One region of the Tissierella sp. QWL-11 genome, then DNA from elsewhere that is predicted to be linked to it. Evidence: a T-box and tRNA genes for the amino acid it is inferred to sense, from the RefSeq annotation. Region 1 holds a T-box; the other holds one or more tRNA genes.
What was found. A T-box is a leader RNA that pairs with one kind of tRNA and senses whether it is charged. The one in region 1 lies ahead of AC4PG3_RS09625 (valine--tRNA ligase), so its partner is inferred to be a tRNA-Val.
Positions count from the first base shown of each region.

Region 2: it encodes a tRNA-Val, which carries the amino acid that the T-box ahead of AC4PG3_RS09625 (valine--tRNA ligase) is inferred to sense. The anticodon was not compared.

Region 1 covers NZ_CM178750.1:1,954,493-1,957,710, reverse strand. The annotation lists gene AC4PG3_RS09635 (ABC transporter substrate-binding protein) at 1-600, opposite strand, end outside; gene pgsA (CDP-diacylglycerol--glycerol-3-phosphate 3-phosphatidyltransferase) at 705-1,232, shown strand; T-box leader at 1,277-1,486, shown strand; gene AC4PG3_RS09625 (valine--tRNA ligase) at 1,522-3,218, shown strand, end outside.
Region 2 covers NZ_CM178750.1:510,568-513,785, reverse strand. The annotation lists gene zupT (zinc transporter ZupT) at 1-130, opposite strand, end outside; gene AC4PG3_RS02460 (threonine synthase) at 250-1,368, shown strand; tRNA gene AC4PG3_RS02455 (tRNA-Val) at 1,416-1,492, shown strand; gene AC4PG3_RS02450 (M20 family metallo-hydrolase) at 1,543-2,736, opposite strand; gene AC4PG3_RS02445 (ABC transporter permease) at 2,808-3,218, opposite strand, start outside.

The sequences.
Region 1 (3,218 bases):
TTCTAATGAGGAAGCAACAGGTTCAAATAGGGTTACATAATCTCCCTCTCCTCCCAGAAATGCTCCTGCCATAGCACTAAACTGTATATCAGTTCTAACTTCCACATCTTCACCTAGTTTAAGACCATGAGATTTTAACACATATTCTAAAGTCATCTCAGGCATTCCACCTTTTCTTCCACCGATCACTGTAGTTCCTCTTAGTTTATCAAATGTGAAATTCTCATCTTTCTCTCTACTTACTAAAAATGATCCATCTCTTTGAGTAAGTTGAGCAAAGTTTACTACATAGTTATCTCTGTCTTGATTGTATACATATACAGATGCTTCTGGTCCCATAAAGCCGATGTCCGTTTCTCCACTTAAAAGGGAAGCCATAACTTTATCCGCGCCTTTTCCATTTATTAATTCTATTTCAAAGCCTTCTTCTTCAAAAAAACCTTGAGTTATGGCTACATATTGGGGTGCATAAAATACTGAATGTGTAACCTCCATAAGTTTAATCTTCTCCATTGAGTCATCCTTACAAGCTGTGGAGATAACAGCTAGCATTATGACAAATACACAGATTATTGATATTTTTTTCAAAAACCTAGACATGAAATCACTCCTTATATTGTAATTAGTAATATAGTGCTATATAATGATATAGTATTCTTTTATGAATTCAATGGTTACTAAATTTTAAATTAGGAGGTTTTTCTATGAATATACCTAATCTATTGACAATTCTAAGGATAACTTTAGTTCCTATTTATTTATTTGCATTTTTTTCCAATATAGAAAACAAATTATTGGTTTCTGGATTAATATTTTTATTAGCTGGAATAACAGATTTACTCGATGGGAAAATTGCAAGAAAATATAATTTAATAACAAAACTGGGGATAGTCCTAGATCCTATCGCAGATAAGATGATGACATTTGCCGTTCTTATAAGCTTTACATATGGAGGTCTTATACCGTTTTGGATTTTAATAGCTTTGGGAATAAAGGAAATACTACTTATATTAGGTGGAGGAATTTTGTATTTATTCAAAGGAAAACAAGTTCTGCCTTCGAATAAATATGGAAAACTTGCTACAGTATCCTTCTATATTGCTGCACTTTCTGTAGTATTTAAATTAGGAGAAATGGCTTCTTTAGTACTTTTTTTAATTACAGTAGGTTTAAATATATTAGCATTTATAAATTATTTGATATTGTATATTAAAATGACTGAAAAGAGCTAGTTGACAAAGTATGACAATATTTATATAATTGATTTAACAATTTTATACTTGCATAGAAAAAGAGGAGTAAATAGATACCTTATACAGAGAAAAGGTCCCAGGTTGAAAGGCCTTTAAGCTATATCTATTGAAAGTAGCTTTTGAGCATTTGAGCTGAAACTAAGTAAGCTTAAACGGTTAAGCCGTTATACATTTAAGAGCCATGAAGTTCATGGAATTAAGGTGGTACCGCGAATTTACCCTTCGTCCTTTTATAGGATTGAGGGATTTTTTATTTAGGAGGAATATTATGTTAGAGAATTTACAAAAGACTTATAACCCAAAGGATTTTGAAGACAGACTTTATAAATTTTGGAATCAAAATAATTATTTTAAGGCAAATGTCAATGAAGAAAAGGAAGCATTTACTATAATGATGCCACCTCCAAATGTTACTGGAAATCTTCATATGGGTCATGCTTTAAATAATACTATTCAAGATATATTAACTAGATGGAAAAGAATGAAGGGATATGAGGCATTATGGCTTCCAGGAACAGACCATGCAAGTATTTCTACAGAAGCTAAGGTAGTTGAGAAATTAAAAAAAGAGGGAATAGACAAAGAAAGCCTAGGAAGAGAGAAGTTCTTAGAAAAAGCTTGGGAATGGACAGAGTTATATGGTGGAAATATTAAAAATCAACTTAAAAAACTAGGTGTATCCTGTGATTGGAGTAGAGATAGTTTTACTTTAGATGAAAATTTAAGTAATGCTGTTGAAGAAGTATTTATAAGGCTATATGATAAAGGGCTTATATATAGAGGAGATAGGATTATAAATTGGTGTCCAAGTTGTGCTACAGCAATATCTGATGCAGAGGTAGAGCATGAAGATAGTAAGAGTTATATTTGGCATATAAGCTATCCTGTGAAAGATAGCGATAGATCAATTACCATAGCTACTACAAGACCTGAGACTATGTTAGGAGACTTAGCTATAGCAGTACATCCAAATGATGATAGATATAAGGACTTAGTTGGTAAAACTGCCATACTTCCTTTATCAAATAGAGAAATACCTATTATAGCTGATGAATATGTTGAAATGGAATTTGGTACTGGAGCTTTAAAAATAACACCTTCTCATGACCCAAATGACTTTGAAGTAGGAGAGAGATTTGGACTAGGTCAGTGTATTGTAATAGATGAAAAGGGACATATAAATAAAAATGGTGGAAAATATGAAGGTTTAGATAGGTTTGAAGCTAGAAAGAAAATAGTAGAAGATTTAAAAGAAAATGGATATTTAAAAGAAATAAAAGAGCATGAAAATGCAGTGGGACATTGCGAAAGATGTAATACTATTATTGAACCTTTAATATCTAAACAGTGGTTTGTAAAGATGAAACCCTTAGCAGAACCAGCTCTAGAGGCATTTAGAAATGGAGAATTAAACTTTATACCTGAAAGATTTGGTAAAATATATATTAACTGGTTAGAAAACATAAGAGATTGGTGTATTTCTAGACAGCTTTGGTGGGGACATAGGCTTCCTGTATACTATTGTCAAGATTGTGGAGAGATTATAGTTTCCAGAGAAACACCTGATAAATGTGATAAGTGTAATAGCAAAAATATTATTCAAGATAATGACACATTAGATACTTGGTTTTCTTCTGCCCTTTGGCCTTTTTCAACTTTAGGTTGGCCAGATGAAACTCCAGATTTAAAATACTTTTTCCCTACTGATGTATTGGTAACGGGATATGATATTATATTCTTCTGGATAATTAGAATGGTATTTTCAAGTATAGAGCAAATGGATGAAGTGCCATTTAAAGATGTATTCTTAACTGGATTAGTTCGTGATAGTCAAGGTAGAAAGATGAGTAAGTCCCTTGGAAATGGAATAGATCCATTAGAGATAATTGATATTTATGGAGCAGATGCTTTGAGATTTACCCTAGTTACTGGGAATACTCCAGGTAATGATATGAGATTTTCTAA
Region 2 (3,218 bases), 1.2 Mb from region 1:
AAGAAAGAGCTAAAAACCTTTTATTAGTCTCCTTTGCAAAGAAAGATATAAGGCTACCTATTCCCATTGAAAGACCTACTACTAATGTAAGTCCAAAACTCTGTAAAACATTTATAATATTGATATCCATGTTTTCCTCCAATATATATGATTTATACTTATTTTATCTTAAAAATTATCAAAAATCTAGAGAATTCCATCTAAAAAATGTTATAATTGTATATAGATTATAATTTAAGGGGTGGTTCTATGTCTATTGATTATATATGCAGCGAATGTGGTAAAAAGTACTCACCATATGATTTTCCATACATATGCACCTGTGGAGGTATGCTAGATTTAGATAACTTTGAAAAAGTTCTTTCTCTAAATAGTATATTGAAAGAAGAGTGGAGCCTATTTAGATACCTAAAAGCTCTCCCATTTGAAAATAACCAATCAATTTGGAAGGATGTATCCATGGGTGAGGGACTCACTTCATTAGTTCCACTAGACCCTGAAAATACTAATATATTAGTTAAAATGGACTATATGATGCCTACACTTTCCTTTAAAGATAGAGGTGCTAGTGTATTAATTTCAAAAGCAAAGGAATTTGGAGCTAAAAAAGTAATCCAAGATAGTAGTGGAAATGCAGGTAATTCCATAGCTGCATATGCTAAAAGAGTTAATATTGACTGTGATATATATGTTCCAGAAACTACTTCACCTAAAAAAATAAAAATGATACAATCCCATGGAGCAAATGTCCATATAGTTACTGGGTCAAGGGAAGATACTGCTAAGGCTGCAAGACAGGCTGTAGAAAACGGAGAGGGCTTTTATGCAAGTCATGTATACAATCCTTACTTCTACCAGGGCACTAAGACTTATGTCTATGAAATTTATGAGCAATTAAAAGGTGATATGGTAGATACTTTAATTATTCCTGTTGGAAATGGAACACTTTTACTTGGAGCTTATTATGGATTAAGAGATTTAATGGATTTAGGACTTATAAAAAGTATGCCCAAAATTATAGGTGTCCAGTCTGATAGATGCTGTCCTATATATAAAGCTCTTAAAGAAGATTTAGACTATGTAGAAGAAGTTGAAAATAAAGGTACTCAAGCTGAAGGAATTGCCATAGCAGCTCCTAAAAGAGGCAAGCAAATCTTAAAAGCCATGAGGGAAACAAATGGAGACATAATCACTGCGCCTGAAGATGAAATACTCTCTACTCAAATAGACTTAGCCCAAAAAGGTTTTTTTGTAGAAATAACAACTGCTGCCACTTTTGCAGCCTTTAATCATAATTATAAAGACAAGAGCTCTTTAGGGAAAGTAGTATTACCCCTTTGTGGAGCAGGGTTAAAATCAGAAAAATAGATTGTAAACCATAAGCTTAAATGCTATAATAGTGAATAGTATTAAGTGGTCGATTAGCTCAGTTGGCTAGAGTGCTACGTTGACATCGTAGAGGTCACTGGTTCGAGCCCAGTATCGACCACCATTTTATAAGCTAAATTAACGAACCATAGTGGGTAAACAAAAGAGATAAACCTAGTTTATCTCTTTTATATATTCATATAAAAATCTAGAAGCTCTATATAAATCCTCTATTCTTATGTCTTCCTTTGGATTATGACTTATACCTTCCTTATTTGGTATAAATATCATCCCCGTCTTATAATTTGGTGCAAATCCCATAGCATCATGGCCTGCTCCACTTGGCATCTTTTTAAAGTTTAAATTTAAATCCTCAGCTTTATTTTCTAGTCCTTTTATTATTTCCATACTAAGTTCTACAGGCTCTTCATGATATATTTCTTCTAAATCATATGATAATCCTCTTTTTACTGTAACTTGTTTTATAAATTCTTTTAAGTTTTCTACTACCCTATTTATACTTTCACTTTGGATACCTCTTATATCTATTCCTAAACTTATTTGTCCAGGAACTACATTCATTGCATTTGGCAAAGTCTCACATATCCCTACTGTGGCAACTGTAGAATTTGACATTTCTTGTTGGCCATATTTTTCTACAGCTAATATAATCTCTGAGGCTCCACATAAAGCATCTCTTCTCATATCCATAGGAGTTGCACCGGAGTGATCCTGGCGTCCCTCTATGTTTAGCATAAACCTTCTTGGGGCGGCTATTGATGTAACTATTCCTAGGTCCATATTTTTATCCCATAAAACTCTACCTTGTTCTATATGTATTTCAAAATATCTCTTAATATTTGGTAATTTAAATGTATTTTTTAAAAATCCTTTTTCATCTAAAATACTATATAGAGCTTTTTTATTTTCATCTACTATATTAGATAATTCTTCCTTGCTAATTTTCCCAAGGGCTAGATTGCTCCCAATTGTAGCTTTTCCAAATATACTTGTTTCTTCTGCTCTAAATGCAGCTACCATAACAGGTATATCTAGATTGCTTTCTTTTATCCACTTTAAAATAAGTAAGCCTGCTAGAACACCTGCTACTCCATCATATTTACCTCCATTTGGCACAGAATCTAAGTGAGAGCCTATCAAAGTATATTCTTCTGCATAATCATTTATATATATAAATGTATTTCCATAAGCATCTACACTGGTTTTCAACCCTATATTTTTGCAAAATTCGGATAATTTGTCGTGCATAAAATCTTCTTCTACAGAGTAGGCTAATCGGGAAACTCCACCTAAGGTGTCTTTTCCTATTTCATCTAATTCACAAAACCATTTTTTTAAGTTTTCCACTATAATCCCCCTTCTTTACTAATATTACCTTAATAAATATAAGAGATAACTTGAAGGTTATCTCTTATATTTTAGCTCCATTTAATCAATTTTTTCTCTGTAAATTCTGCTACTAAGTAGAGTACTAATCCTATTAAACTTAGTACTACTACTGAGGAAATGACCAGCTCTATATCGTATGTTTCATTTCCTAATGTCAATAGGTATCCTAATCCTGATTTTGCTCCTATCATCTCTCCTATTACTGCTGCTACAATAGCTTGCGTAAGAGCTACCTTAACTCCAGAAAGGATTGCCTTTAAAGAATATGGCAATTCAATAAACAAAAACTTTTGTAATCTTGAAGCATCTAATATCTTCATAAAGTTCATAATGTTAGAATCAATACTTCTTATAGCTACCACTTCATTTATCATGATGGGGAAGGATACAACCAGTACTACAATGGCAATTTTAGACTCTAATCCTAAACCAAACCATAA